DNA from 2 places in the Cobetia sp. 14N.309.X.WAT.E.A4 genome. Region 2 is predicted to be linked to the other one. Evidence: predicted binding sites of a transcription regulator. Region 2 holds the regulator's gene; the other holds the start of a gene.

Region 1 (10,402 bases), on a different contig from region 2:
TGCTGGAGGTGACGCGCGAAGTAGGTGAAGCCACCGGAGAGAATCGCGGTGCGATAGCCCAACGCCTTGAGATTGGCCATCAGACGCTCGACCCCATCCATCAGCGGCAGGTTGGCGGCGATCTCCGCCAGCACCGACTCGTCCAGCCCCTTGAGCTTGCTCATGCGCTCACGGAAGCTTTCCTGGAAATCCAGCTCACCGCGCATGGCACGCTCGGTGACTTGCGAGACTTCCTCGCCGACCCCATGACGACGCGCCAGCTCATCGATCACCTCGGTCTTGATCAGGGTCGAATCCATGTCGAAGCAGATCAGGCGGCGATGACGACGCCAGATATCGTCTTCCTGGATCGCGATATCGACACCATGCAGCGCGCCCAGCGCCAGCGCCTTCTCGCGCAGCGCATTGATGTCGGTCTCGTGCTCCGGCAGGCGCAGCCAGCACTCGACACAGGCGCCTTCGGCCGGTGACTCGCCATCCAGCGGTTCACGCCCCGACAGGCGATGCATGAGCTCGACGGTGATACCGAATTCCGCCGTCAGGCCGCCGACCTCGGCGAGAATGCCCGCCGGCAGCCGCGGCGCCAGCAGCGTCAGAATCCAGCGCGGGCGCTCCAGCTGATGGCTCCAGCGTGCATATTCCTCGGCGCCGACCTGCACGGCCTGCACATCCAGTCCCAGCTGTTCCCCGGCAGCACTCAGCGCCGCTTCCAGTTCGGACTGCGCCTCCAGTGCCACCAGCGCTTCCAGCGACACAAGCCCGAAGGTCACGCTCTGATTGATATCCAGCAGACGTGCGCCACTGCGGGCCAGCGCCTGACCGAGCCCTGCCAGCTGTCCCGGACGAGCCGCACCGGTGGCGCGGATCAAGATACGTTGTGTCATCGGAAAATCGTTCCTGAGCAATGAATCATCAAGAGGTTACCTCCAGGGCAGCTCGCCACTGGCATCATCAACTGTCTACGGCCAGACGATCGACCTTCTGGAAGCCCTTGGGCAACTTGCTGCCGCGTCGGCCACGCTCGCCACGATAGTAGTCAAGATCCGCGCCCTTGAGCAGCGTCTTGCGCTTGCCGGCGTGCACCACCAGCGTGGCCCCGGCAGGCACGACCACCAGCGAGCGCACGAATTCCTCACGATTGGCGGCACGTTCGCCCGGAATCGACAGCATCTTGTTGCCCTTGCCCTTGGACATTTCCGGCAACTCGGCGAGCGGGAAGACCAGCAGGCGCCCTTCGTTGGACACCACCGCCACTTCCAAGGCCGCGGGCGTGCCATCGGCAGCCTCCGGCACTGTCGGCACCTCGACCGGTGGCAGCACCGCACAGCCGCGCGGCAAGGTCAGCGCCGCCTTGCCGGACTTGTTCTTACCGGTGAGCTGCTCGAGCGTGGTCACGAAGCCATAGCCGCCATCGGAGGCCAGCAGATAGCGCGCCGAGGGTGCGTCGAGCAGCAGCCCGACCATCGAAGCCCCCGCCGCCGGATTCATGCGCCCGGTGATCGGCTCGCCCTGCCCGCGCGCACTGGGCAGATTGTGCGCGGCCAGGGTGTAGGCGCGCCCGGTGTCATCCAGCAGCACCAGCGGCTGATTGGTCTTGCCGCGCGCCGCCAGATGGAAGCGGTCGCCGGCCTTGTAGGACAGGCCTTCGGGGTCGATATCATGTCCCTTGGCGGCGCGGATCCAGCCCTTCTCGGACAGCGCGACGGTGATCGGGTCGGCGCCCATCAGCTCGACTTCCGACAGCGCCTTGGCCTCGCCGCGTTCAACCAGCGGCGAGCGACGTGCATCGCCGAAGTCAGTGGCAGCCTGCTCGAGCTCACTGTCGATCAGGTCCGTCAGGGCCTCGTCATTGCCCAGCAGATGCTTGAGGTGCTTGCGCTCGCGCTTGAGCTCGTCCTGCTCGCCCCGCAGCTTCATCTCTTCAAGACGTGCCAGGTGACGCAGACGCAGCTCGAGGATCGCCTCGGCCTGACGCTCGGAAAGCTGGAAGGTCTCGATCAGGCTGGCCTTGGGGTCTTCCTCCTCGCGGATGATGCGAATCACCTCGTCGAGATTCAGGTAAGCCGTCAGCAGCCCCTCGAGGATATGCAGACGATCCTCGACCTTGGCCAGACGATGCTCGAGGCGGCGACGCACGGTGGCACGACGATAACGCAGCCACTCGGCCAGCATCTCGTGCAGTGCCATCACGCGCGGGCGACCCTTGAGGTCGATGACGTTCATGTTGACGCGCGCGTTCTTCTCGAGATCCGTGGTGGCGAACAGGTGCGCCATCAGGCCTTCGATATCGACCCGATTGGAGCGCGGCTGAATCAGCAGGCGCGTCGGGTTCTCGTGGTCGGACTCATCGCGCAGGTCCGCGACCATCGGCAGCTTCTTGGCCTGCATCTGGGCGGCGATCTGCTCGATCACCTTGGCGCCCGAGACCTGATACGGCAGCGCCGTGATCACGATATCGCCTTCTTCCAGCACATAGCGGGCGCGCATCTTCACGCTGCCACGACCGGTGCGATAGAGCTTGGCGAGGTCGGTGCGCGGCGTGATGATCTCCGCCTCGGTGGGGAAATCCGGTGCCGGCAGGAAGTCCACCAGCTGATCGCTGTCGGAGTCCGGGTTGCGCAGCAGGTGGCGTGTGGCGGCCACGACTTCATGCACGTTGTGCGGCGGAATGTCGGTCGCCATGCCCACCGCGATGCCGGTGGTGCCGTTGAGCAGCACATTGGGCAGACGCGCCGGCAGCACCTTGGGCTCGTTCATGGTGCCATCGAAGTTGGGCACCCAGTCGACGGTGCCCTGGGAGAGCTCGGACAGCAGCACCTCGGAATATTTCGACAGACGCGATTCGGTGTAACGCATGGCCGCGAAGGACTTGGGGTCATCCTGGCTACCCCAGTTACCCTGCCCATCCACCAGCGGATAGCGATAGCTGAACGGCTGCGCCATCAGCACCATGGCCTCGTAACAGGCGCTGTCACCATGCGGGTGGAACTTGCCCAGCACATCGCCGACGGTACGCGCCGACTTCTTGTACTTGGCGTTGGCCGTCAGGGACAGCTCGCGCATGGCGTAGACGATGCGGCGCTGTACCGGCTTCATGCCATCACCGACATGCGGCAGGGCGCGGTCGAGAATCACGTACATCGAGTAGTCGAGGTACGCCTTTTCGGTGTAGTCACGCAGGGCCAGACGTTCGACGTCACCCTCCGCGACCTGGATATCCATGCTCATGGGCACTTGACCTTGATTACGAGCGTAAAACCGGGGAGCGCCTGACTCTGGCGCTCCCGAAAGAATGCTGTCGCGCAGCTTGTCTGGCTTTCGAAGTTCAGCTGCTCTCGAAGCCCAGTTGGCTTTCGAAGTTCAAAGGCTGTGAAAGCTCAACCGATGATCAGACCTCGATATCGGCCATGTTGCCGTAGTCCTCGAGCCAGCTCTTGCGATCACTGGCGCGCTTCTTGGCCAGCAGCATGTCGAGCATCTCGTGGGTGCCGTCATCCGCACTGCGCGTCAGCTGCACCAGGCGGCGAGTGTCCGGTGCCATGGTGGTCTCGCGCAGCTGTAGCGGGTTCATCTCACCCAGCCCCTTGAAGCGCTGCACGTTGGGCGTGCCACGCTTGCTCTCGAGCTGCTTGAGGATGTGCGCCTTCTCGCTCTCGTCCAGGGCGTAATGGACTTCCTTGCCCAGGTCGATGCGATACAGCGGCGGCATGGCGACGAAGACGCGTCCGGCATCCACCAGCGCCGGGAAGTGCCGCACGAACAGCGCGCACAGCAGCGTGGCGATGTGCAGGCCATCGGAGTCGGCATCCGCCAGGATGCAGACCTTGTGGTAGCGCAGCTTGGTGAGATCATCCGAGCCCGGGTCCAGCCCGATGGCGACCGCGATGTCGTGGACTTCCTGGGAGGAGTAGATGTCATGCGACTCGACTTCCCAGGTATTGAGGATCTTGCCGCGCAGCGGCAGGATCGCCTGGGTCTCGCGGTTGCGACCCTGCTTGGCGCTGCCGCCAGCCGAGTCCCCCTCGACCAGAAACAGCTCACTGTCGGCAGGGTCGGAGCTTGAGCAGTCCGAGAGCTTGCCCGGTAGCGCAGGCCCGGAAGTGACCTTCTTGCGCGCGACCTTCTTGGCGCTCTTCAGACGGCGCTGGGCCGCCGAGATCACCAGTTCCGCCAGCGCTTCGGCCTGGTCGACATGATGATTGAGCCACAGCGAGAAGGCGTCCTTGACCACGCCGGAGACGAAGGCCGCGACGCTGCGCGAGGACAGGCGCTCCTTGGTCTGACCGGCGAACTGTGGATCGAGCATCTTCACCGACAGCACGAAGGCGGCGCGCTCCCACAGGTCATCCGCACTCAGCTTGACGCCACGCGGCAGCAGACTGCGGTAGTCACAGAATTCCTTGAGCGCCTCGAGCAGGCCGGAACGCAGGCCATTGACGTGGGTGCCGCCCAGCGGCGTGGGGATCAGATTGACGTAGGGCTCCTGCACCAGCTCGCCGCCTTCCGGCAGCCACTGGATGGCCCAGTCGACGCCATGCTCCTCATCCTCGAAATGACCGACGAACGGCGATTCCGGCAGTCGCTCGAAACCATCGGTGGCGCCGAGCAGATAGTCGCGCAGGCCATCCTCGTAATGCCAGGCCGTCTCGCTGCCATCCGTCTCGGTCAGCACGACCTTGAGCCCCGGGCACAATACCGCCTTGGCGCGCAGCAGGTGACGCAGGCGCGCCATCGCCAGACGCGGACTGTCGAAGTAGCTCTCGTCCGGCCAGAAACGCACCAGAGTGCCGGTATTGCGCTTGCCGACGGTACCGATCTGACTCAGCTCCTCGACCTTCTCGCCATTCTCGAAGGCAATGCGCTGACGCAGACCCTCACGGCAGACTTCCACCTCAAGGCGTGTCGACAGGGCGTTGACCACCGAGACCCCCACGCCGTGCAGGCCGCCCGAGAAGCGATAGCTGTCCTGGGAGAACTTGCCCCCCGCGTGCAGCTTGGTGAGGATCAGCTCGATCCCGGTCACACCATGCTCGGGGTGGATGTCAGTGGGCATGCCACGACCATCATCCGCCACCTCGATACTGCCGTCTTCCAGCAGCTTCACGCGTACTTCCTTCGCGTGACCCGCCAGCGCCTCATCGACGGAGTTGTCGATGACTTCCTGGACCAGGTGGTTGGGCCGAGTGGTATCGGTATACATGCCGGGCCGCTTGCGGACCGGTTCGAGGCCGGAGAGAACCTCGATGGAACTGGCGCTGTACTGACTCATCGCAGCCTTGTGTCCTTGGTGTTGACGTCCGGCAGACGCATCACGGATGGCGATGCCTCTGCCTGATTTTCTGAAGAGAGTCGCCGCTGGCCGAACGATCCGATGACGGATTCATCTTCCTGTCCGGCCCGCACGCCCAACCGTCCTCGACACGTTAGCAGGGTGCGACGTGGAAGGATGTCGCAAGCGACGGGGCCAGACGATGGCCGGCATGCGCCATGATGGCAGGCAGGTACTCCGCCAGTCTGGCAAATCCATGATCCCCTCCCGGCGTGAGGATCAGCCGGCAATCCTGATAGAGGCTTGCGGCATCGTTGACGTCCAATGTCTCGTCCGCCGTGGCAAGCAGCACGAGGGTGCGCTGCGGCGTGACGGGGATCGCTTCCAGTGCGGCCAGCGCCGGACCGAATGCTTCGGTGACGGTGAAGGACTCGCCGGTATAGGGGTTGGCATGGGTCGACCCCAGCCATGCCGTGACGAGCCTGACCGGGCGCACGGCTGGGTTGATCAATACCGTGCGCGGCCCCTGACGCCATACGCTCTGCTCGCAGCCCTGGGGTCCATCGAGTCGCGCAGCCTCACGCGCGGCAAGCCAGGTGCTCAGAAAGCCACCCATGGAGCTGCCGATCACCACGATGGCGTCGTCACAGGCAGGGTCAGCCGGGTCGAGATCCAACTGCGCGCAGAGCGCCTGGTAGGCCTCCTCCACCACCGCCTGCCCGGCAGCGGGTTGCGGTGGGATGTCAGGCGCGACGCAGGGCAGACCGAATTCGGCGGCCGCACGCTTCATCAACTGCGCCTTGGGCGAGCAACTGGCCGAGTTGAAACCATGCAGGTACAACACGCCCCTGACCGGAGGAACGACAACGCCTGCCTGCGCAGGGTAATGGGGACGGCTCATCAGCGCTCCCGACACGCGCGAACCGAACGGCTCACGCTCGGTTCGCGGCAAGGTGTCTAGTGTAAACGATTGATTCCCATATAGGATAGCGAGAATACTGTATAAATCAACAGAGGATGATCGCCTGCGTGATCCCCCGTCAGCGCGGGTCCTGCCCCTGGGCGGCCCACACGGACTCGATCAAGGCACGACTGGAAGCGTCCAGCTGCTCGAAGCCTTCTCCCGTGGTCATGGTCGCTTCCGTCGCGGTGGCGATCTGCTTGCCCAGCTCCACGCCCCACTGATCGAACGGATTGATGTCCCAGATGGTGGCCTGGACGAAGACCTTCTGCTCGTAAAGCGCGATCAGGGCCCCCAGGGTTTCCGGCGTCAGCGCTTCCAGCAGCAGGGTGGTCGAGGGCTGATTGCCACGATAACGCTTGTGATTCGGCTGGGCCTCGTCACCCGGTATCGCGTCATCGCCCAGCATCAGCACGCGCGACTGGGCAAAGCAGTTGGCCAGTGTCAGACGGTGCTGCGCCTTGAGGTGGGCACGGGTCTCGGCGTCCTCGACGTGGTCATAGCGACGCATCGGCGCGATGAAGTCACATTCCACTGCCTGGGTGCCCTGATGCAGCAGCTGATAGAAGGCATGCTGAGCGTTCGGGCCCAGCTGGCCCCACAGCACCGGGCAGGTGGAGTAATCGACCATCTCGCCATCGTTGGTGACCGACTTGCCGTTGGATTCCATTTCCAGCTGCTCGAGGTAGCTGGCGAAGTATTCCAGGCGGCCGTCGTAGGGCAGGATGGAGTGGGCGCGAATATCGAGGAAGTTGTTGTTCCAGATACCCGCCAGCGCCAGCAATACCGGCAGATTGTCTTCCAGCGGTGCGGTGCGGAAATGCTCATCCAGCTCATGCGCCCCCGCCAGCAGGCGACGGAAGTTGTCCATGCCGACATTGAGCGCGATGGGCAGTCCGATGGTGCCCCACAGCGAGTAGCGCCCGCCGACCCAGTCCCAGAACAGCAGCTGATGTTCCGGTGCGATGCCCCACTCGCTCATCTTCTCCGGCTTGGCGGAAGCGCCGATGAAGTGCTGGCGATTGATCAGTCCTTCCAGACGGCCTTGCGGGTCAAGGCGCGACTTCAGCCAGTCACGCGCGGTGCGCGCATTGGAGAGCGTGTCGATGGTGGAGAATGACTTGGACGACAGGATGAACAAGGTGGTTTCCGGACTGAAGGACTGCAGGTAGTCCGCCAGCTGTGAGCCATCCATGGTCGAGGCGAAGTGCACGCCGACCTCATGGACGCCCTTGGGACGGCAATCGCTCAGCGCGCTCGAGACCATTAGCGGCCCCAGGTCCGAGCCACCGACCCCCAGATTGACCACATCGGTGATCGGCTTGCCGGTGGCGCCACGCCACTGCCCGCTATGGAAGGTCTCGACCATCTCGGCGAGCCGCTCGAGGCTCTCGTGGATGGCAGGTACCACATCCTCGCCATCCACCTCGAGACTTGCTGAGCGTGGCAGACGCAGGGCCGCGTGCAGGGCCGGGCGATCTTCCGAGCGATTGACGTGCTCACCGGCCAGCAGACGCTTGATGCCCTGCTCGACACCGGTTTCCCGCGCCAGCTCCAGCAGCAGCTCCAGGGTCTCCTGCTTGAGACGCTGCTTGGAGAGATCCAGGCGCAGGCCCGCGGCAGAACGGGTGAAGGTCGTCACTCGATCGCGCCCTTGCGCCGCATCCTCGGCGAACAGGTCCTTCAGGTGCACATCGGCCATCTGCTCCTGATGATGACGCGCGAGGGCCTGCCAGGCCTGACTGTTACGGCGGGCAGAACGTGCAGACGATGGAGTGGACATGGCCACCTCTCTCCTTGAAGTGTCGCGACCGGCCCTGCGTGGCCCGGTCAGAAATCGGTTGATGGAGGCATCATCGGTAAGCCGCGGCGGGTGCGTCAGGCACCTCGAATGCGTAGAATGGCGGGCCCAGCAGGGCACTCAGCCCAGCCGCTCCCCGGCCAATGGCATGTCGCCCAGGCCCTCTGCCCGATGAAGCCTTGATCCATGAGTGATGCATCTTACCGTGACGCGATATTTACGACACCCCTTGACCGTGTTGCCAGCTTCTCCTTCGACGAACAGGTCGTCAGCTGCTTCCCGGACATGCTGCGCCGTTCGGTGCCGGGGTACGGTCAGATCATCGCCATGCTGGGGCTGATGGCCCGCGCCCACCTGCGCCCTGGCGCACGCGTCTATGATCTGGGCTGCTCGCTGGGGGCTGCCAGCATGGCACTGGCACGTGAGATGGCGGCCCAGGACATCGAGATCGAAGCCGTCGATCTGTCCCGGCCGATGGTCGAGCGCGCCAGCCGCGAGCTCGCCGACGCCTTCCCGGACCATCGCATCAACGTCAGTGAAGCCGATATCCGCACCCTGGAGTACCAGCCTGCCGGAATGATCGTGGTCAACTTCACCCTGCAGTTTCTGCCGCCGCAGGACCGCGACGCCGTGATCGACAAGCTGTTTGCGGCGCTGGAGCCCGGCGGCGTGTTGATCCTGTCCGAGAAGATCATCAGCGACGACCCGGTCGAGAACGCCTGGTTGATCGAGCGCTATCACGACTTCAAGCGCGCCAACGGCTACTCCGACCTCGAGATCTCGCAGAAACGCGAAGCGCTGGAGGACGTGATGAAGCCCGACAGTCTCGCCACTCACCATGCGCGCCTGGCACGCGCCGGCTTCGCGCGCAGCCACACCTGGCTGCAATACCTGAACTTTGCCTCGATGGTCGCTTTCAAAGCCGCCGAATGACCGCTACGCCTACACGGACCCGACCCAGCGCATGAGCATTTCCCCCTACGATCGTGATCTTTACCGCGCCTTCACCGAGCTTGCCTGTGAGCCAGGCGCCGTCGGTGACGGCTTCGCCCGCTGGCTGGGCGCCCTGCCCGAGCAACTGGCCAAGGGTCTGGACCGCAAGCGCCATGCTGACCTCAAGGCCTGGCATGGGGCACTGGAGAAGCTGCCGACGCTACCTGACGAGCGCGAGGTGCAGCTGGATGCCGACCGTGTCGGTGCATGCTTTCCGACAGGCCTGAGCACGGGGCAGCAACGCCAGAGCGAGAATCTGCTGCGCGCCATGATGCCGTGGCGCAAGGGCCCCTATCAGCTCGACGAGATCCATATCGATACCGAATGGCGCTCCGACTGGAAGTGGCAGCGCCTCGCGCCGCATCTGTCGGATCTCACTCACCGTCGCGTGCTGGATGTCGGGGGCGGCAATGGTTACCACGGCTGGCGCATGGTCGGCGCTGGTGCCGCCTTCACGCTGGTGATCGACCCTTCCCCGCGCTTCTACTGCCAGTTCCATGCCGTGCGTCACTTCATCGGCGCGGATCACCCCCAGGGGCGCAACCTGCACTTCCTGCCGGTGGGCATCGAGGACGTCCCCGCGAAGATGGCCGCCTTCGACACCGTGTTCTCGATGGGGGTGCTCTATCATCGCCCCTCGCCGATGGATCACCTCTTCCAGCTGCGCGATGCCCTGCGCCCCGGCGGCGAACTGGTGCTAGAGACCTTGGTGGTGGAAGGTGACGTGACGACGGTACTGATGCCCGGCGAGCGCTACGCCGCCATGCCCAATGTCTACTTCCTGCCGTCCTCCCGGGCGCTGGCCCACTGGTGTGAGCGCGCCGGTTTCAAGGACGTGCGCATCGTCGATGAAGCGGTGACCACGCTGGATGAGCAACGCTCGACCGACTGGATGACCTATCACTCGCTGAGTGACTTCCTCGACCCTGACGACCCACGCCTGACCCGTGAAGGCCATCCGGCACCACGGCGTGCGGTGCTGATCGCCACGCGCGCCTGATCTGCGCAGCACCTTCTCTCCCAGCGGTGTCTGCGCCAGGGCAGACGACACACGACGGCGGCGCTCATCGAGCACCGCCGTCTTCGTCTCTCGCCTCACACGATGCCCAACCGCCGGGCCTGTCGATACAGATTGCCGCGATCGACCTTGAGCCTGCGCGCGGCCTCTGCCCAGTTGCGATCACTCGCCAGCCAGACCCGCGAGATGTGCTCGCGCTGAAACGCCTCGGTGGCATCACGCAGCCCCAGCGCTTCATCGATGTCCTGCAGGACATGACGCTGCGCCGGGTTCGCTCTCCCCGCCTGAATCGTGCCATGCCCCTCCTGTGCGGCGTGGAGGGCAATGCCACCGGCCTGCTCGTGCGCCACCTCGGCACTC
Region 2 (10,402 bases):
CGAGTGTTCACCGTAGCTGTTGAAGTTCACGATCTGGGTCCGCGTCTGGTCGATCTCGTCATGCCCTTCCACCATCTCGCGGACCGCGGTGATGATGTCACCGACCCGGGTGGCATCTTCGTAACGCAAGCCAATGGTCTCGAAGATGCGCCGGTTGTACATCCGTGACGGATTCTCCACCGCGATGCTGGTGAAGATGGCGTTGGGGATGTAGAGCGGACGCATGTCGAAGGTGCGGATGCGCGTCAGCCGCCAGCCGATGTCCTCGACGGTGCCCTCGATCTCGCGGTCCGGCGAGCGAATCCAGTCACCGACCTTGAATGGACGGTCGAGATGGATCATCAGGGCACCGAAGAAGTTGGCCAGCAGATCACGCGCGGCGAAGCCCACCGCGATACCGCCGACCCCACCGAAGGCCATCACGCCGGACAGTGACACACCGAGATTCTGCAGGATGGCCAGACCCACCAGCACGATCACGACGGCACGCAGAAGCTTGCTAATCGCCGAGGCCGTGGTGGCATCCATCGCGTTGACGTTGGTGCCGGGCGGTGGCGTGGTACGCAGCGACTCGAAGCGCTTGATCATGCGAATCAACGCCCAGGCCAGCGCCAGCAGGGTGATGATCTGGCGCACCGTGCCCAGATAGGCCTCCAGGCTGCCGGGCGCGAACTGATGGGCAAGAATGTCCAGCGCGACCAGCGACCCCATGCTGTAGAGCCACAGAGACAGCGGATGGCGCAGCCCGTGCAGCAGCGCGTCATCCCACAGGTTGCGACTCTTCTCGGCATGCACGGCCAGGCGACTGAGCAGAATGCGCTCGCTCAGATGCAGCACGACCACGGCCACCAGCACCAGGGCGAGGTTGATCCCCCAGAGTGGCAGACCGAAGGTCTGCTCCACCCAGTTGCGCAGCGGCTCGACCCAGTGATTGATCATCTCTTCGGCAGGCGCCGCCAGCTTGTCGGCAGCCGCCTCGGTGGCGGATTTCTCAGCCATGTGGAGTCCTTGGGTGACGTCTGGAGGAAAAGCCCCTCAAGGCTGGCTCATTCAGCCAAGCCCGATGGCATGGCCACCTGCTCGAGCGGCTGACTGGCCGCCAGCGCCTCGAGACGTGCATGGGTACGCCGCCAGCGAGACAGCCCCGCAAGGCCCTCGAGCGTGGGGCGGGCGCGCCCGTAGCGCAGACGCGCCTGACGCTTGCCGGCATTGCGCTGCTCATCCCCATCGAGGCTGTCGAGCACGGCACGTGCGGCGGCGGGATCATTGCACACCAGCGCCATGTCGCAGCCGGCATCCAGTGCCAGACGAGCGCGCACTTCCGGCTCGCCCTCGGCCACGGCAGCCGCCATGCCCAGGTCATCGGAGAAGATGGCGCCCTTGAAACCGAACTCCTCACGCAGCAGCCCCAGCCAGCTTGGCGAGAAGCCGGCGGGGCGCGCATCGAAGTCGGGATAGATGACATGAGCCGGCATCACGCCACCCAGGCGATCCGCCAGCGCCGCGAAGGGCTTGAGATCATGCTCGCGCAGCTCGCGGAAGGGGCGGGGGTCGATCACGCGCTCGCGGTGGGTATCCGCCGCGATGCCACCATGACCGGGATAATGCTTGCCGACCGCTGCCATACCAGCTTCGCGCAGGCCCTCGATGAAGGCGGTCCCGACGGCAATCACGTCCTCGGGAGTCGTCCCGAAACTGCGGTCGCCGATGATGGTGGAACCCGCGACATCGATATCCAATACCGGCGCGAAGGTGATGTCGCAGCCAATGGCGGCCATCTCCATGCCCAGCAACCAGCCGGCGTCACGGGCAAACCCGAGCCCTGACGACTGGGCATCATCACCGCAGCCGTCACAGTCACGTCCCAGGCAGCAATGTGCCAGGGCGCGCATCGGCGGCAGGCGGGTCACGCCTTCGCGCAGCCGTTGCACCCGTCCGCCTTCCTGATCGATGGCGATCAACAGATGTGGATTGACGCGGCGGATCTCACCGCACAGCGCCAGCACCTGCTCGGGAGAAGCACAGTTGCGCGCAAACAGGATGACGCCGCCGACGGCGGGGCGTGCCAGTAGTTCACGTTCGTCAGACGTGAGGGTATGCCCCTCGACGTCGAGCATTACGGAGCCCAATGGCTGTGTCATGACATCCTTCCTGTCCATGGCCTGCTGGCCGTGTCATGCGCTGCAAGGCATGGCACGCACGGCAGGGTTTCATGTCGTTACGGGGCTCGGCAGCCTGGAAGACAAGCCTCAGGACAGGCGGCCGGCGCGAGGAAAGGCGCAATTCTAGCCGACTGAGCGCGACTCGAACAGTCGCGAGCACCAGCCGCCAGGCAACGCAGCGTCAGGCGTGCAACAGCACTGGCGTTCCGGCCGGCGCATGCCGGTAAAGGCACAGCAGATCCTCATCGCGCAGACGAATGCACCCATGGGAGGCCGGGGTGCCCATCGGCTCGCTGGACGGCGTACCATGGAAGTAGATGTAGCGCCGCAGGCTGTCGACGCGCTGTCCCGCCGCGTTGCGGCCACGGTTGATGCCGGACTCGCGACCGCTGAGCCACAGGATACGCGTCAGGATCCAGTCGCGTTCGGGGTGCTCGGCGGCCAGTCGAGGCGTGAACACCTCTCCCGTGAAGCGCCGCCCACGATAGACGGCACCACGCGGATTGCCCTCCCCGATCGCGGCGCGAACCACATGCCAGCCGGTCGGCGTGCAACCGCTGCCATCGAGCTCGCCGATACCGTTGAGGCCGCTGGAGATCGCACAGGCATGCACCAGCGTGTCAGGGTCAGCCGCGGGGGGCGGCGCATCACGACTGCCACTCGGCGCGTCATTGCGTATCTCGAGACGCTGGCGGGTGAGATCCACCGCCACCCAGCAAGCCATCAGCTGGCCGCCTGGGTGACCGCATCACCATCTCCGAGCGATGCCGGCAGCGGAGCCGCCATCGCCGCGACCACCACCGGACGCATGTGCTGGATCAGCTCGCGCACACTGGTGTGATGGCCGTATTCGGCCTCTTCGATATCGCGCAGTGCGTCCAGTCCCGAGAAGGTGAAGATCACGCTGCCGAGCATGAAGTGCAGACGCCAGAAGCGCTCGTTGTCTGGCAGGTCCGGCGTCGCAAGCTTCAGGAGCTCGGCGAAGCGGCTGAAGACCGTGCCGTAATGCTCGCGGATGTAGCGACGCATGTGGCCCTGCCCCTGGGTATAGGCAAGCCCGAGCAGGCGCATGAAGGTACGCAGGCTGTTGCGCTCGGCCGGCACCTCCAGCACCGTGCGCGCCATCACTTCCAGCAGCGTTTCCAGCGGCACCTGACGACCGGCATGCTGCTGCTCGACACTGTCGAGTGCCGCATGGAAACGCTCGCTGAAGGGGTCGAGATAGCGGGCGAACACTGCCTGGATCAATGACTTCTTTGAGCCGAAGTGATAATTGACCGCCGCCAGGTTGACCTTGGCCTTGCTGGTGATATTGCGCAGCGAGGTTTCGGCGAAGCCTCGCTCGGCGAACAGGACCTCGGCGGTATCGAGGATACGGGTAACGGTATCGGTCTGGGCCATGGGCGGATGCCTTGTCAGGTGATCAGTCACGAGGGGGCACGGGAGTCCTTGTCCCCCCGGGAAACGGCAAGGCCGTGGCCCGGGGGCGACTCTTCTCATGCAGGTCAATCAAACGACATGTCGGTCTTCACGCACCGCGTGTCAGGCAGCGACTCCGAGGCGGAGGCTGCCACGAGCCGTATCCCGAGCACAGGACAGAAGCACAGGACACACAGGGTCAGGTACCGGTAGCCTGATGCGCCCGACGAACATTCGTTTGAAACAAGATAATTCTAGCTGTCCATGCCATGACTGGCAATTGCTGGTTGTTTCAAACACTCGACAGCCAAGACCGGCAGGACGCGCATTCACGCGGGACGCTCGGGGACGGGATGGTCATGGGGTGTCCCGGACACCCGCTGTCTCGCGTCAGCATGTCGATGTCGACGAAGATGCCGGCAACGTTGCTGCCAAAGCACCCACGATGCCTTGCATGACCGCCATGACTGGATACAATGACAGTTGTATGGATGCACACCCCGTGCCGTCAGCTCAGATGCCGCCCAGGCCAAAGGCAATGCCCATGACTCAGCCGCTTACTCCGCGCCAGCAGGATGTCTTCGACTTCATCATCAAGACCATCAAGTCCTCAGGCTATCCGCCAACGCGTGCCGAAATCGCCCAGGCACTGGGCTTTCGCTCACCGAATGCCGCGGAAGAGCATCTGCGCGCCCTGAAACGCAAGGGAGCCATCGAGATGGTGCCGGGCACCTCGCGGGGCATCCGCGTGCCGTCTCTGGCCGAGGCGGAAGAGGATAGCGAGCAGGGCCTGCCGGTCATCGGGGAAGTGGCCGCTGGCAGTCCTATCCTGGCCAGCCAGCATATCGATCGCCATTGCCCGCTGCCCAGTGACTACTTCTCGCCTGCCGCCGACTATCTACTGCGCGTACGCGGGGTCTCGATGAAGGATGTCGGCATTCTGGAAGGTGACCTGCTGGCCGTGCACCGCACGAGCAGCGTGCGTGACGGACAGATCGTGGTGGCGCGTCTGGGGGATGAAGTGACGGTGAAGCGTTTCCGTCGCGATGGCCATTACGTATGGCTGGAAGCCGAGAACGAGGACTTCGCTCCCATCAAGGTGGATCTGCGCACGGACAGCCTGGAAATCGAGGGCCTCGGCGTGGGCGTGATCCGCGATGGCGGCCTGCACTGATCTCAAGGCTCGCAGGCAGTCTGTCCTCACAGCGCTGACGCGCAGATGACGATTGTCGCCATCAGGGCATCCACGAAAAAACCCGCCGATTGGCGGGTTTTTTCGTGACAGGCAGACATGCGGGAAGTGCTCAGTGCACCATGCCTTCCGACTGCTCGTCTTCATCATCCTCGCCATCCCACAGGCGGGTGCGGGTGATGGCGTGGTCGATCATCTCACGCGCGACCTCGAAGCGATTGTCACGCAGCAGATCGGCAGCTTCATCGGAGATGCGGATACTGAGAAGTGGCTCACCTTCACTCTCGGCGGCACGCAGGATCACTTCCCCATCTTCCATTTGCACGATTTCAAGTACGGCGGGATCGGACACGTCATTCCTCCTGCACGGCATCCTGAGGATACCGGCGTCGTTGTGATCGTCAGCTTGACGGCGGGCAGGCCCTGCGACTTGCAGTCACTGGCGACAATGCAGAAAAAAGTACGACCACAGCCAGAGCCATGGTCGTACCGGAGAATGCAGGGCTTGCCACAATGCCGCCAGTCTAGCACCCGTCATGCCAGGGCGTCACCTGAATGACAGGTGCGTGACATGCCAGCGCCTTCGGGTCAGGCAAGGCGCGACGCTACCACTCCACATTCGACTCGCGAAGGTGTGACAGCAACGCCTTCATGGCGCTGACTGCCGTGGCGAGACGCTCTGCCAGAGGCGCATTGGCCGCCGCGGCGATGATGAGACCATCGCCACGCGCCTGGCCTTCCTCACGCCGGGCAGCACCGCCCTCTTCATGCAGACGCGTGATATCGGCCACCAGCTGGCTCAACCAACTGTCCGGCTGCGCCTGCAGGCTTCGCAACTGCTCGATTTCCGCCACGGGAGTCGGCGGTGTGGCCAGCCGCTCGCGCCAGCTGCCCTCAGGCCAGCGTGCCGACGCGGCGCACTCCTCGATCAACGAGGCCAATGCCAGCTCCATCAACGCCAGCGCCCCTTCCTCACCGGCCATGCGCCGTGCGACGGCATGCTCATCACGCGTCGCGACGGCCGCCTGCTCCAGCAGCAACTCGGCCTGATACAGCAGTTGATTGGTGCGGCCACGCTGGCTCATCAGCTCTTGGCTCCCTTGCGCTTGTCCTCGACGACCCAACGGCCGTTGTCGAAGGTCGCCTTCCACCCCGTCGCCTTGCCATCTTCGTCCGTCATCACGAACTGCTCCTTGGCCTTGCGCGAGAAACGAATCTGCGTCGGGCGGCCATCGGGGTCTTTCTCCGGCGCCTTGAGGATGAAGTGATACTTCTCCGGCAGCTCGTCGGCATGCGCCTTGAGCTCGCTGACCAGCGGCGGACGCGTCTCGCGATTCTTGGGGAACTGACTGGCGGCAAGGAACAGGCCACTGGCGCCATCACGCAGCACGTAGTGATCCTCGACCTTCACGCAGGCAAGTTCCGGCATGGGGATCGGGTCCATCTTCGGCGGCGCGACCTCCCCGGACTTGAGCAGCTTGCGGGTGTTCTTGCAATCCTCGTTGGTGCAGCCGAAGTACTTGCCGAAACGCCCGGTCTTGAGCTGCATGTCGGCACCGCACTTGTCGCACTCGATGACCGGCCCATCGTAGCCCTTGATGCGGAACTGACCCTGCTCGACTTCATGTCCCACGCAGTCCGGGCTGTTGCCGCAGACGTGCAGCTTGCGCTGCTCGTCGATCAGATAGCTGTCCATGGCCGTGGCGCAGATCGGGCAACGGCGCTTGGCACGCAGTGCATCGGTCTCGGCATTCTCATCCGCGTCAGCGGCGACCGCCTCATCCCCCGGCAACAGGTCGATGGTGGTCTTGCAGCGCTCCTTGGGCGGAAGGTTGTAACCGGAGCACCCCAGGAAGACGCCGGTGGAGGCGGTACGGATCTGCATCTCGCGACCACAGGTCGGGCAGGCGATATCGGTCGGCACCGGCTGATTCGGGCGCATGCCCTCTTCTGACTGGGCGTGATCCAGCTCGGCCTTGAACTCGGCGTAGAAGGCATCCAGCAGCTCGCGCCAGTTGCGCTGACCATTGGCCACCTCATCGAGGTAGTCTTCCATGCGCGCAGTGAAGCCGAAGTCCATCAGGTCCTTAAAGGATTCACTGAGACGATCAGTGACGATGTCACCCAGCTTCTCGGCGTAGAAACGCCGATTTTCCAGCGCCACGTAACCACGATCCTGAATGGTCGAGATGATGGCCGCATAGGTCGAAGGACGGCCGATGCCGCGCTTCTCCAGCTCCTTGACCAGACTGGCTTCGGTGTAACGCGCCGTCGGCTTGGTGAAGTGCTGCTGCGGGTCCAGCTCGACCAGCTCCAGCACCTCGCCGATGGCCAGGTCCGGCAGTGACTGGTCCTCTTCCTTCTTGCCCGCCGGCTTCATCACGCGGGTATAACCGTCAAACTTGAGCACCCGGCCCTTGGCGCGCAGCTCGTAGCCATCGACCTCGATGGTCAGGGTCGAGGACAGATACTCTGCCGGCACCATCTGGCAGGCGACGAACTGACGCCAGATCAGCTCATACAGACGCTCCGCGTCACGCTCCATGCCGGTGAGGTCCGTCGCGCGACGCGCCACCTCGGAAGGACGGATCGCTTCGTGAGCTTCCTGGGCGCCTTCCTTGCTGGAGTAGACGTTGGCGGCCTGCGGCAGATAGTTGTCGCCGAATTCCTCAGCGATGAAGTCCCGCGCGGTGGCCACCGCGTCCGCCGACAGATTGGTCGAGTCGGTACGCATGTAAGTGATGTAACCGGCCTCGTAGAGGCGCTGCGCCATCATCATGGTCTTCTTGACCGAGAAGCCCAGACGACTGCTGGCCGCCTGCTGCAGGGTCGAGGTGATGAAGGGGGCATTCGGCTTGGAGCGGGTCGGCTTGTCTTCGCGATTGGAAATCGCGAGCCGAGCGGTACGCAGCGCCGCGATGCGATCCAGCGTTTCCTTCTCGCTGGTCGGACGGAAGGCCTTGCCATCCTGACGCGCCAGCTCGAAACGGATCGCCTCGCCGCTGGTCGCGGCAAGCTCTGCGTGCACATCCCAGAATTCTTCCGGAATGAAGGCACGGATCTCACGCTCACGCTCGACGATCAAGCGCACGGCAACCGACTGCACTCGCCCGGCCGACAGCCCACGAGCCACCTTGGCCCACAGCAGCGGCGAGACCATGAAACCGACGACACGATCCAGATAGCGACGCGCCTGCTGAGCATGCACGCGGTCCATCTTCAGATCGCCCGGCTCATCGAAGGCCGCCGTGATCGCCTTCTTGGTGATCTCGTTGAACACCACGCGCTTGTAGCGGGTATCGTCGCCACCGATGGTCTCGCGCAGGTGCCAGGCAATCGCCTCACCTTCGCGGTCCAGATCCGTCGCGAGATAGATGGTGTCGGCCTTCTCGGCCAGGCGCGTCAGCTCGGAGACGACCTTTTCCTTGCCGGGCAGGATCTCGTAATGCGCCTCCCAGCCGTTCTCCGGGTCTACCCCCATGCGACGGATGAGCTGCGTCTTGGCCTTCTTTTCCTTGTGAGCCGCCTTGGCTTCCGGCGACATCTTGCGCGTCTCGGCTGCCTGACGGGCACGCTCCTTGGGATCGGTGGCCTGCTTGCCGCTACCGCTGGTCGGCAGATCGCGGATATGCCCGACACTCGACTTCACCACGAAGTCGTTGCCGAGATACTTGTTGATGGTCTTGGCCTTGGCAGGCGACTCGACGATCACCAGTGACTTGCCCATGGTTGCTCGCATCTCCTGGCCGGCGCTGACTGCACCGGCGAATGACTCGTAGCGCTGGGTTTTATCCCAGCCTAAAAATGCGCCTACCCTACCCCAGCATTTCAGCGCTGACCAGCAATGTTGCCAGCACCACGACATGTGGGTGGTGGCAGCGGACATCACACACCACCCCGAATCTCGAGAATCGACGCCCGAGGCATGACGCGGTCATCGACCGGCACCCGGACCTGCCAGACCCGCCAGGTGCATGTGTCGCCATGACGACAGGAAAGCCATGACTATATATAAGTGGCCTTTTCACGATTCGTCACATCAGTGTGGCATTACTGACACAGGCAGTGGCAGGCCTGCGGGTCAACGTAGATGCCATCCTCACAGCCAGGGCCTCTCGGATCACGCCATGTCTGACTGGCCACCAGCCTGACGCCAGCGCTTGTGAAGACGCAAGTCATGTCGCTACCATCGCCGCCATGGCAGCCGAATCACTCACGCGCTACCACACCAATCAACCACGACACTCGACAGGCTCCCTTTACGTCGTCAATGTAGTAAAATGACAACACAAACCGCCTGACCCCTCACGCAAGTGTTCAAGGAGTATGTTCTCATGCCGCACGCGTTCAACGGCCCGATCCGCCGCACCAAGATTGTCGCCACACTCGGTCCGGCCAGTGACAAGCCGGGCGTCCTCGACGCGATGATCCGTGCCGGAGTGGATGTGGTTCGCCTCAACTTCTCTCACGGCAGCCCCGAAGACCACCGCATGCGTGCCGAGGCCGTCCGTGCCGCCGCCGCCGCCCAGGGCCGCAGCGTCGCCGTGCTGGGTGATCTGCAGGGTCCGAAGATCCGCATCGCCCGCTTCAAGGACACCGCTGTCCAGCTTCAGGAAGGCCAACCGTTCATCCTGGACATCGGCCTGGGCCGCGATGAAGGTACCGTCGAGCGTGTCGGCTGCGACTATCAGCAACTGGCCGATGACGTGGTCGCCGGCGACGTTCTGCTGCTTGATGACGGTCGCGTGGTGCTCGAGGTCAACGAACTCAAGGGCAACGAGATCCACACCACCGTCAAGGTGGGTGGCAAGCTGTCCAACAACAAGGGCATCAACAAGCAAGGCGGTGGCCTGTCCGCCGAGGCGCTGACCGAGAAGGACAAGGCAGACCTCAAGACCGCCATCGACATCGGCGTGGACTATCTGGCCGTCTCCTTCCCGCGCAGTGGCGCCGACATGCAGCTGGCACGTGAGCTGCTGGGCGAGGAAGGTCGTGACATCGGCCTGATCGCCAAGGTCGAGCGCGCCGAAGCCGTGGCCGACGACGCCGTGCTCGACGGCATCATCCTCGCCAGTGAAGGCGTGATGGTGGCGCGTGGCGATCTGGGCGTGGAGATCGGCGACGCACAGCTGATCGGCGTGCAGAAGCGCATGATCCGCCGCGCCCGCAGCCTCAACCGCGTGGTCATCACCGCGACCCAGATGATGGAGTCGATGATCAGCGCCCCGCTGCCGACCCGCGCCGAAGTCTTCGACGTCGCCAATGCCGTGCTCGACGGCACCGACGCCGTGATGCTGTCGGCCGAGACCGCGGCAGGCGATTTCCCGGTCGAGACCATCGAGACCATGGATCGTGTCTGCCTGGGTGCCGAGCGCGAGCGTGCCGCCCAGGAATCCCAGCACCGCATCCACGAAGGCTTCAGCAAGACAGACGAGACCATCGCACTGTCTGCCATGTACGCGGCCAACCACCTGACCGGTGTCGTGGCCATCGTCTGCATGACCGAATCCGGCTATACCCCGCTGATCGCCTCGCGCATCCGCTCGGGTCTGCCGATCGTCGGTCTCGCCCAGGATCAGAAGACCCAGCGCCGCATGGCCCTCTATCGTGGCGTGGTGTCCCTGCCCTT

Evidence for each region. Region 2 encodes LexA, which represses DNA repair genes until DNA is damaged. Its sites were predicted from a motif close to TACTGTNTANNTANACAGTA; they were not measured.
Region 1: a site for LexA is predicted at 6,266-6,285, ahead of OW493_RS15885 (YqiA/YcfP family alpha/beta fold hydrolase). Genes of this name have one in related genera too.

What each region holds. Positions count from the first base shown of each region.
Region 1 covers NZ_JAPNXT010000015.1:4,837-15,238, reverse strand. The annotation lists gene serB (phosphoserine phosphatase SerB) at 1-884, opposite strand, end outside; gene parC (DNA topoisomerase IV subunit A) at 952-3,228, opposite strand; gene parE (DNA topoisomerase IV subunit B) at 3,389-5,269, opposite strand; gene OW493_RS15885 (YqiA/YcfP family alpha/beta fold hydrolase) at 5,424-6,170, opposite strand; gene pgi (glucose-6-phosphate isomerase) at 6,310-8,013, opposite strand; gene cmoA (carboxy-S-adenosyl-L-methionine synthase CmoA) at 8,218-8,964, shown strand; gene cmoB (tRNA 5-methoxyuridine(34)/uridine 5-oxyacetic acid(34) synthase CmoB) at 8,996-10,024, shown strand; gene norR (nitric oxide reductase transcriptional regulator NorR) at 10,120-10,402, opposite strand, start outside.
Region 2 covers NZ_JAPNXT010000001.1:227,953-238,354, reverse strand. The annotation lists gene OW493_RS01055 (mechanosensitive ion channel family protein) at 1-999, opposite strand, end outside; gene nagZ (beta-N-acetylhexosaminidase) at 1,047-2,141, opposite strand; gene OW493_RS01045 (L,D-transpeptidase) at 2,344-2,886, opposite strand; gene OW493_RS01040 (TetR/AcrR family transcriptional regulator) at 2,886-3,563, opposite strand; gene lexA (transcriptional repressor LexA) at 4,126-4,755, shown strand; gene OW493_RS01030 (hypothetical protein) at 4,886-5,125, opposite strand; gene OW493_RS01025 (DUF6586 family protein) at 5,379-5,858, opposite strand; gene topA (type I DNA topoisomerase) at 5,858-8,500, opposite strand; gene pyk (pyruvate kinase) at 9,108-10,402, shown strand, end outside.